3 regions of the Kitasatospora sp. NPDC008050 genome follow, and region 1 is predicted to be linked to each of the others. Evidence: riboswitches for the same ligand, from Rfam matches in the RefSeq annotation. Region 1 holds a riboswitch; each other region holds the start of a gene.
The links. A riboswitch is a leader RNA that binds a small molecule or an ion and turns the genes downstream of it on or off. The one in region 1 is predicted to bind cobalamin.
Positions count from the first base shown of each region.

Region 2: it holds a riboswitch for cobalamin, as region 1 does, so the genes downstream of both, ACFZB9_RS15205 (cobalamin biosynthesis protein) here and ACFZB9_RS16120 (HoxN/HupN/NixA family nickel/cobalt transporter) in region 1, are expected to answer to the same signal.
Region 3: it holds a riboswitch for cobalamin, as region 1 does, so the genes downstream of both, ACFZB9_RS06165 (ribonucleoside-diphosphate reductase subunit alpha) here and ACFZB9_RS16120 (HoxN/HupN/NixA family nickel/cobalt transporter) in region 1, are expected to answer to the same signal.

Region 1 covers NZ_JBIBIJ010000007.1:88,328-91,590, reverse strand. Annotated here, with positions in the region: gene ACFZB9_RS16130 (HoxN/HupN/NixA family nickel/cobalt transporter) at 1-255, shown strand, start outside; gene tsaD (tRNA (adenosine(37)-N6)-threonylcarbamoyltransferase complex transferase subunit TsaD) at 255-1,373, shown strand; cobalamin riboswitch at 1,420-1,635, shown strand; gene ACFZB9_RS16120 (HoxN/HupN/NixA family nickel/cobalt transporter) at 1,693-2,841, shown strand; partial or broken gene ACFZB9_RS16115 (cellulase family glycosylhydrolase) at 2,931-3,263, shown strand, end outside.
Region 2 covers NZ_JBIBIJ010000006.1:304,884-308,146, forward strand. Annotated here, with positions in the region: gene ACFZB9_RS15200 (cobyric acid synthase) at 1-1,059, opposite strand, end outside; gene ACFZB9_RS15205 (cobalamin biosynthesis protein) at 1,056-2,033, opposite strand; cobalamin riboswitch at 2,067-2,267, opposite strand; gene ACFZB9_RS15210 (transcriptional regulator) at 2,428-3,153, shown strand; gene ACFZB9_RS15215 (hypothetical protein) at 3,200-3,263, opposite strand, start outside.
Region 3 covers NZ_JBIBIJ010000002.1:608,815-612,077, forward strand. Annotated here, with positions in the region: gene ACFZB9_RS06165 (ribonucleoside-diphosphate reductase subunit alpha) at 1-2,074, opposite strand, end outside; cobalamin riboswitch at 2,333-2,462, opposite strand; gene ACFZB9_RS06170 (cellulase family glycosylhydrolase) at 2,632-3,263, shown strand, end outside.

The sequences.
Region 1 (3,263 bases):
ACCGGTCTGTCGGTGGCCGTCGCGCTGATCATCGGCACCGTGGAGCTGCTCGGCCTGCTCGCCGACCAGCTCGACCTGCACGGCGCGTTCTGGGACTGGGTCAGCGGGATCGACATCAACCTGCTCGGCTTCCTGATCGTCGGGCTCTTCTTCGTCGTCTGGATCGGCGCGATGGTGGTCTGGAAGGTGGGGCGGATCGAGCAGAAGTGGTCGGCCAACGTGCCCGCCACCGCGCCGGCGGCGGAGGAAGCCTGATGCCCGCCTCGCCGATGCCCGTCTCGCCGATGCCCGTCTCGCCGATGCCCGCCTCGCCCGTGGTGCTGGGGATCGAGTCCTCCTGCGACGAGACCGGCGCCGGCCTGGTGCGCGACGGCGTGCTGCTCGGACAGGCGGTGGCCTCCAGCATGGACGAGCACGCCCGGTTCGGCGGCGTGGTGCCGGAGATCGCCGCCCGGGCCCACGTCCAGGCGATCGCCCCGGTGGTGCGCGAGGCGCTGGGCCGGGCGGGGCTGGGCCTGGGTGACATCGGCGCGGTCGCCGTCACCACCGGGCCCGGGCTGGCCGGGGCGCTGCAGGTCGGCGTGGCGGCGGCCAAGGGGTACGCCTTCTCGCTGGGCGTGCCGCTGTACGGGGTGCACCACCTGGCCGGGCACGTGGCCGCCGCGACGCTGGACGGCGGGCCGCTGCCCGACCCCTGCGTGGTGCTGATCGTCTCCGGCGGCCACACCTCGCTGCTGCTGGTGCGCGACCTGGCCAGGGACCCGATCGTGCACCTCGGCGACACCCTGGACGACGCGGCCGGCGAGTGCTTCGACAAGGTGGCCCGGATCCTGGGCCTGCCCTACCCGGGCGGCCCGGCCATCGACCGCGCGGCCGAGGCGGGCGACCGGTCCGCCGTCCGGTTCCCGCGCCCGCTCAGCGGCCGGGCGGACCCGCCCTACGCCTTCTCCTTCTCCGGTCTCAAGACCGCCGCCGCCCGCTGGGTGGAGGCGCAGCGGGCGGGCCGGACCGAGCCGCGGGTCGCCGACGCCGCCGCCGCGCTGCAGGAGGCGATCGCCGACACGCTGACCCGCAAGGCGGTGCGCGCCTGCCGCGACCACGGGATCGACACCCTGGTGCTGGTCGGCGGAGTGGCCGCCAACTCGCGGGTCCGCGCGCTGGCCGAGCGGCGCTGCGCGGCGGCGGGCATCACCCTGCGGGTGCCGCCGGTGGGCCTGTGCACGGACAACGGCGCGATGGTCGCGGCCGTCGGTGACCTGCTGGTCCGCGCCGGGGCCGCACCCGCCCCCGCGGACCTCTCCATCGACCCGTCGGCCCCGCTGGAGTTCGCGCGGCTGACCCCGGTGCTCGGGCAGCCGCAGCCCGTGGGGTGAGTTCCGTCGCAGCCGGATGGGCTTGTCGACATGGCGACCGAGCCCCTACGGTGTTGACCGCCGTGGTGTTCGGGAAGACCGGTGACGGACCCTCAACAGGGGTCCCAGACCGGAGCGGCCCTCGCCACTGTGATCGGGAAGTGTCCGCGTCGCGCCCGTCTGTGACGGGCCGCCACCGGATGCCGAAAGGCGTCCGGGAAGGCGAGCCGCGGACACGTTCGACCCGTCAGCCAGGAGACCGGCCACGGCACCTTACGAGAACTGTCCACGAGGTGCTGGAGAGGCGTTCCTTGCTATGAGCCTGCCCGAAAACTCCGCCATGCCGGCGACTCCCGTCATACCCGCGCCGGCCGGCGCGCCGACCGGCGCACCAAGCGCCGCGACGGCCCCGGCGGGCACCACTCCCCCGCGCTGGCAGCGCGCCGACACGATCCGCACCGCCGGGCTGCTGGCGGTCATCGTGGCCATGCACGTGGTGGGCTTCACGGTCCTGCTGGGCATGGTCGCCCCGCACCACTACCGGATCGGCGACCAGGTCTTCGGCCTGGGCCTGGGCATCACCGCCTACACCCTCGGCATGCGGCACGCCTTCGACGCCGACCACATCGCCGCCATCGACAACACCACCCGCAAGCTGATGGCCGACGGCCAGCGCCCGGTCTCGGTCGGCTTCTGGTTCGCCATCGGCCACTCCAGCATCGTGATGGGGCTGGCCGCGCTGATCGCGACGGGTGCCAAGATCGCGGGCACCCTGGTGGACGACAAGTCCAACACCCGGATGACGCTGGGCGTCATCGGCACCAGCGTCTCCGGCGGCTTCCTCTACCTGATCGCCGCCCTCAACCTGGTCGCGCTCTTCGGCATCTACCGGGTCTTCAAGGCGATGCGGGCGGGCCAGTTCGACGAGCACGAGCTGGAGAAGCACCTGGCCAACCGCGGTTTCATGAACCGGATCCTGGGCCGGCTGACCAACTCCATCACCCGCCCCTGGCAGATGTACCCGATCGGGGTCCTGTTCGGCCTCGGCTTCGACACCGCCACCGAGGTGACGCTGATGGTGATGGCCGGCTCCGGCGCCGCCGCGGGGCTGCCCTGGTACGCGATCCTGCTGCTGCCGCTGCTCTTCGCCGCCGGCATGAGCCTGTTCGACACGCTCGACGGCACGTTCATGAACTTCGCCTACCACTGGGCGTTCTCCAACCCGGTCCGCAAGGTGTACTACAACCTCACCATCACCGGACTGTCCATCGCGGTGGCCTTCTTCATCGGCACCATCGAGCTGGTCGGCGTGCTGCACGACAAGCTGGACCTGACCGACCCGGTCAGCAACTGGATCTCCGGCATCGACCTCAACAACGTCGGCTACGTGATCGTCGGCCTCTTCGTGGTGGTCTGGGCCTGCGCGCTGGGGTACTGGAGGTTCGCCGGGGTGGAGAAGCGCTGGGGCGCGGCCCCGGCCGCTGACTGAGCCTCAGGGCCTGGGTGTACGGTCGACCGGACGGCCCCGGGTGACCTCGGGTGACCGAGGAGCCAGGCGGGGGCCGGGCGGGAGGAACGATGCGGCAGCCGGGATTTCGACGGCCGGGTCCGCGGTGGACGGTGGCGGCCGTCCTGCTGTTGGCGCTGCTGCTGGCCGGCTGCGGCGGCGCCTCCCGCCCCCGGCCGACGCCGCCCACCCCGCCCGCGCCTCCCGCACCGAGCCGCCCGGTCACCGGGATCGCCTACGGTGACCGGCTGGTCTGGATGTCGGACGCCAACCTGACCGCCTCGCTCGACACCGCCGTCCAGACCGGCGCCACCCTGGTGCGCGCCGACCTGTCCTGGGACGACATCCAGCACGACGGCCCCGGCGACTACGCCTGGCACCTGTTCGACCGGGTGGTCACGGCG
Region 2 (3,263 bases), on a different contig from region 1:
CTCCACGAGGTCGGTGATCCGCCGCCCGAGCATCTGGTAGCCGCCGCAGATCCCGAGCACCGGGCGCCCGGCGGCGGCCCGCTCGCGCAGCGGCCGTTCCAGGCCGCGCTCGCGCAGCCAGGCGAGGTCGGCGACGGTGGCCCGGGTGCCGGGCAGCACCACGAGGTCGGCGTCGGCCAGCTCCTCGGGGCGGGTGGCCCACCGCACCAGCACCCCGGGCTCCTGGGCCAGCGCGTCCAGGTCGGTGAAGTTGGACAGCCGGGGGAAGCGCGGCACGGCCACCCGCAGCACGTCCGCGCCGTACGGGCCCACCGCCTCGGCGTGCGCCACCGCGGTGGACAGGTCCAGCGAGTCCTCGGCGTCCAGCCACAGGCCCGGCAGCATCGGCAGGGTGCCGAGCACCGGACGGCCGGTCAGCTCGTGCAGCATGTCCAGGCCGGGTTTCAGCAGCCGGGCGTCGCCACGGAACTTGTTCACCAGCCAGCCCGCCACCAGCCGCTGGTCCTCGGCACAGAGCAGCGCCAGGGTGCCGAACATCGCGGCGAAGACCCCGCCGCGGTCGATGTCCCCGACCACCACCACCGGCAGCCCGGCGGCCCTGGCCAGGCCCATGTTGGCGATGTCGCCGGCGCGCAGGTTGATCTCGGCGGGCGAGCCCGCGCCCTCGCAGATCACCACGTCGAAGCGGCGGCGCAGGTCGGCCAGGCACTCCAGCGAGCGCTGGAGCAGGTAGGGCTTGCGGTCCCGGTAGTCGAGCGCGCCGACCTCGCCGACCGGGCGGCCGAGCAGCACCACCTGGCTGCGCCCGTCGGCGCCCGGCTTGAGCAGCACGGGGTTCATCGCCGCCTCCGGCTCGACCCGCGCGGCCTGGGCCTGCATCACCTGGGCCCGGCCGATCTCGGCGCCGTCCAGGGTGACCATCGAGTTGAGCGACATGTTCTGCGCCTTGAACGGGGCCACCTTGACGCCCTGGCGCACCAGCCAGCGGCAGATCCCGGCGGTCACCACGCTCTTGCCGGCATCCGAGGTGGTGCCGGCCACCAGCAGTGCGTTGCTCATATCCGCCCCTTACGTGTACGGGTCAGCACGGCCAGGCGCAGCGCCACCGTGGTCCCCAGTGCCAGCAGCCCGACCCGGCGCGAGAGCCGGCAGGCCCGCTCGATGTCCGCCACCGCGACCGGGCGCAGTTCGGCGCCGAGCACCGGGCGGTGCTCCACCTCGGCGCCGTAGTGCAGGGTGCCGCCCAGGCGTACGCCCAGCGCGCCCGCGAAGGCCGACTCGGCCTGCCCGGCGTTCGGGCTCGGGTGCGCGCCGCCGTCGCGCCGCCAGACGCGCCAGGCGGTGTCGCGGCGCTCGGCCGCGGCCACCGTGAGCAGCGCGGTCAGCCGGGCGCCGGGCCAGCCGGCCACGTCGTCCAGCCGGGCCGCGGCCCAGCCGAACCGGCGGTAGCGCGCGGACTTGTGACCCACCATCGCGTCCAGCGTGTTGACGGCACGGAAGGCGAGCAGCCCGGGGGTGCCCGCGAGTGCGCCCCAGACCAGGGCGTTGACCACGGCGTCGGCGGTGTTCTCGGCCACCGACTCGACCACGGCGCGGGCCAGCTGCCGCTCGTCCAGCGCGCTCGGATCGCGCCCGCACAGGTGCGGCAGGCGCCGGCGGGCGGCCGCCAGATCACCGGCGGTCAGCGCGGCGCCGATGGTGCGGGCCTCGCGGGTGAGCGAACTGCCGCCGAGCACCGTCCAGGTGGCGGCGGCCGTCAGCGCGGCGGCGGTCCAGGACGAGCCCGCCCGGCGCCGGGTGGCCAGCCGCTGTGCGCCCGCGGCGCCCGCCGCCACCGCGGTGACGCAGAGCGCGGTGTGCAGCGCCCCCGCCCCGCGGTGGTCGCGCCAGAGCGCGCGTTCCAGTCGGGTGGCCGCGCGGCCGAAGGCGGCCACCGGGTGGCCGCGTCGCGGGTCGCCGAACCGGGCGTCGGCGGCGTAGCCGGTCAGGGCGCCGAGGGCGTACGGCAGCGCGCGGTGGGAGACCCCCGCCATCTGTTGCGTGTCCTCACTCAGGGTCCGCGCCCTGGATCGACGAAGCGGAGGTGAGAGTCTCCTGGCTCCCGGGTGGTGACGCACGCCCGGGCCTTCCAACGGCCCTGTGGCGGGCCGCCGTGACCGTTCGTCGGGCGTGCTCCCCGGTGACAGTGGCGGGACCGCGCCGGATTCGCACCGGCTTCCTCTCCATGCCTCCGATTGGCCCAAGGATCCCATCACGCGCGCGAAGCGGGAGTCAACCAGGTCACCGGCCGAGTCGGTCACACCACGGGGGCGCCGGGCCGATCCGGTGGAGCGCTGGCCGATCGTCCAACGGCGGTCGGCGGGCCGCCGAGCGGCTTCGTGCGTTCAGCGGCTGGGTGCGCCGCGGCCTTGACCCTAGCGTCGGCGCATGCGAAGAAGCCGGCCGCCGGCCCCCACCCCGGTCCCGTTCTCCCCGCGGGCCGCCCGCGCCCACCGGGAGAGCCTAGGCCTGACGCCCGAACAGGTGGTGGGCGCGATGTCCGCCCACGGCGTGCGTCTGCTGGCGACCCACCTGACCGCCTGGGAGAGCGGCGAGCTGCGCCCCAGCGAGCGGGAGTTCATCGCGCTGGCCCGGGCCCTGTGGTGCCCGGCGGCCGAACTGATGGGCCGGCCGCCCGCCTCGCTGCGCGACTTCCGGGTGGCCAGGGAGCTGACCGCGGAGCAGACCGCCGCCCGGATCGGGATGGGCCCGGACGGCTACGCCACCGCCGAGCTGACCGGGCGTTGGGCCGGGAGCCCGGAGCAGAGCGCCGCACTGGCCGAGGCGCTCGGCCTGACCCTGCGCGACCTGGTGCTGCGGGTGTGCGGTGCGGGCGAGGAGCTCGACCAGCGGCTGCACCAGTGCGTCCAGGGGCGCTGGCAGGCCCAGCTGCCGGCGGTGGCGGCGCTGGTACCGGTGCCGCGGCCGAGCCTGGCCGCGGTGCTGGCCGCGCTGCCGGGCGAGTACCAGGTGGCCTCGCACTGGGGCACCGGCTCCTGGGGCGCCCCGGCGCCCGGTGCGCCGGGCCCGGTGACGGGGGAGCCGGCGGTGCCGCGGCTCGAACGGTTCTGGGCGCTGCTGGCCGGCCAGGACACCGGGGGGATCCCGGTCTGACCCGCCGCGAGGGGCCGGCGCGCACTGCCGCCGGTCCCTCGCGCGGTCACACGCCGGGCTGCACCGAGACCGGCCAGTGGCCGCCGGGGAACTGGCTGGTGTCGACGGCG
Region 3 (3,263 bases), on a different contig from region 1:
TGTAGGGCTGCCGGGCGGCGGCCAGGTCGATCAGCGCGCGCTGCGGCAGCTCCCAGGCGGTGCGGTAGCGCGAGCGCAGCTCGGTGGGCAGCCAGCCCAGGTCCTGCACCGAGCCGTTGGCGTCGCGCAGCGCGTCGCGGGTCTGCTGGTCCCAGACGCCCAGCTCCTTGAGCTCGCGGACCAGGTACGGGTTGACCTGGAGGAACTCGCCGGAGAGGGTCTCGCGCTTGAAGAGGTTGGAGACCTGCGGCTCGATGCACTCGTACACGCCGGCGATCGAGGCGATGGTCGCGGTCGGGGCGATCGCCAGCAGCAGCGAGTTGCGCAGGCCGGTGGCGGCGATCCTGGCGCGCAGCGCGGCCCAGCGGTCCTGCCAGTGCGGCTCGGTGGCGAAGTGGTCGATGTGCAGCTCGCCGCGGGCGGCGCGGGTCTCGGCGTAGGCCGGGTGCTGCCCGAACTGCTCGGCCAGCTCGCTGGAGCGCTCGTAGGCGGTGAGCATGATGCGCTCGGCGATCAGCGTGGACAGCTGCTTGGCCTCGGCGGAGTCGAAGTCCAGCTGCAGCTTGAAGAAGACGTCCTGCAGGCCCATCACGCCCAGGCCCACCGGGCGCCAGCGGGAGTTGGAGGCGCCGGCCTCGGTGGTCGGGTAGAAGTTGATGTCCACCACGCGGTCCAGGAAGGTCACCGCGGTGCGCACGGTGGCGTCCAGGCGCGCCCAGTCCATCGCGTCCAGCAGGTCGGCGGCGGTGGCGCCGTCGGCCACGTGGGCACCGAGGTTGACCGAGCCCAGGTTGCAGACCGCGGTCTCGGAGTCGTCGGTGACCTCCAGGATCTCGGTGCACAGGTTGGAGGAGTGCACCGTGCGGCCGGGCAGCGCGGTCTGGTTGGCGGCCCGGTTGGAGGCGTCCTTGAAGGTCATCCAGCCGTTGCCGGTCTGCGCCAGGGTGCGCATCATCCGGGCGTACAGGGTCTGGGCCGGGATGGTCCGCACGGCCTTGCCCTGGGCCTCGGCCTTCAGGTACGCCTCGTCGAACTCGGCGCCCCACAGGTCGACCAGCTCGGGGACGTCGGCGGGGGAGAAGAGCGACCAGTCGGCGTTGGCGTTGACCCGGCGCATGAACTCGTCCGGGATCCAGTGCGCCAGGTTGAGGTTGTGGGTGCGGCGGGCCTCCTCGCCGGTGTTGTCCCGCAGTTCGAGGAACTCCTCGATGTCCGCGTGCCAGGTCTCCAGGTAGACGCAGGCCGCGCCCTTGCGGCGGCCGCCCTGGTTGACGGCGGCGACCGAGGAGTCCAGCGTGCGCAGGAACGGCACGATGCCGTTGGACTTGCCGTTGGTGCCGCGGATCAGGCTGCCGCGCGAGCGGATCCGGGAGTAGGACAGGCCGATGCCGCCGGCGTGCTTGGAGAGCCGGGCGATCTGCGCGTACCGGGAGTAGATCGAGTCCAGGTTGTCCAGCGGCGAGTCCAGCAGGTAGCAGCTGGACATCTGCGGGTGCCGGGTGCCGGAGTTGAACAGGGTCGGCGAGGAGGGCAGGTAGGAGAGCGCGCTCATCAGGGCGTAGAGCTCGGCCACCTCGCGCACCGACTGCTCGTCGTCGCCGACCGCCAGGCCGCAGGCGACGCGGAGCAGGAAGTGCTGCGGGGTCTCGATGACCTTGCGGGTGATCGGGTGGCGCAGCAGGTAGCGGGACTGCACGGTGCGCAGGCCGAAGTACTCGAACCGGTCGTCGCCGCGGGTGTCGATCAGCGCGTCCAGGGCCTCGGAGTGCTTGGCCACGAAGGCGGCGGTGGTGTCGCCGATCAGGCCCTCGGTGTGGCCCACCGCGATCGAGGCGGCGAAGGACAGGGCGCCCTGGCCGGTCGCCTCGTCGGCGATCTCCTGGGCGAGCAGGCGGGCGGCCAGCTTCGAGTACTGGGGGTCCTCGGCGATCATCGAGGCGGCGGCGTCCACGGCCAGCCCGCGCAGTTCGGCGAAGTCCGAACCGGCGTGGCGGCCGCGCAGCGCGGCGGCGGCGACGTGGCCGGGGTCCACCTGGGGGAGGTCGGTGCTCCGGTCGGTGAGCAGCCGAAGCAGCGCCGTCCCGGGGTCGCTCTGGGTGTCGTTGGGGGCACCGCCCGGCCGGAGGCTGGGGGAAGCACCCTGTGAGGGCAGGGTAACTGAGTCAACGACGGTCAAGGCGCTCTCTCCTGTGGCGGCGGCGGACTGGCGGAGTCCGTGGCCCGCGCGCGGCAGGGCAGAACAGCACGCCGAAACTTTCCGGCGCGCGTCATCCACCCTGGCCTGCCCGCGAGGCCGGACGGTACAGCTGTGCATGAAGGCGTCTGCGGGGAAGCCTGGTGGCACACCGTCGGCAGGTAACCGGACTCGCGGGCACCCGTGGGTACGGCCGCTCACCGTTGCGGGGCAGTCCCGGACTCGCACCGGGTTCCCCTGCGTCGACAGCGAGAGTGAGCATACATCTTGTGGCGGGCGTGGTGAGCAGCCCCATATGTAGTGTCGCGCGCAGTGCCGGGCCTTGTACCGGCCGAGGCGGAAAAGGGCCGTTCGTGGCCTCGGGCGTGTCGTCCGGTACCCCCACTGACCCGCCCCGCGCTGACCGGCGCTCAGATCGCTGGCCTACCCTAAGGGGCATGCTGGAGCTCACGGGGAGAAGACAGCGCCTGCTGGTGGCGCTGGTGGCGTTCATCGTCTCGGCGGTCGCGACCGTCCTGGCCGGTACCACCACCACTGCTTCGCCCACCACCACTTCCGCCGCCGGCCGGAGCCCGGCCGCGCCCGCCGCGCCCAGTAGCCCGGCCGCGCCCAGCAAGGCCGCCGATCCGCGCAAGCCGCTGCGCATCGGCATCGCCTACGGGGACACACTGACCTGGAAGAACGACCAGGACCTGGCGACCGGCCTGGGGGACGCGGTGAACTCGGGGGCCAAGTGGGTCCGGGTCGACCTGTCCTGGAACGATATCCAGCCGGACAGTTCGAAGACCTACGAGTGGCAGCGCTTCGACCGGGTGTTCAAGGCCGCCCAGGCCCGGGGCCTGGAGGTGCTGCCCACCATCGGCTATGCCCCGAAGTGGGCCCGCAAGACCAGTTGCGCCTCGGACGACGCCTGCCCGCCGGCCGACCCGGCCCTGTTCGCGGCCTTCGCCGCGGACGCCGCCAAGCGCTACGCGCCGCAGGGCATGCACACCTGGGAGGTCTGGAACGAGCCGAACATCCCGTTCTGGGCGCCGGCGCCCGACCCGGCCGCCTACACCCAGCTGCTCGG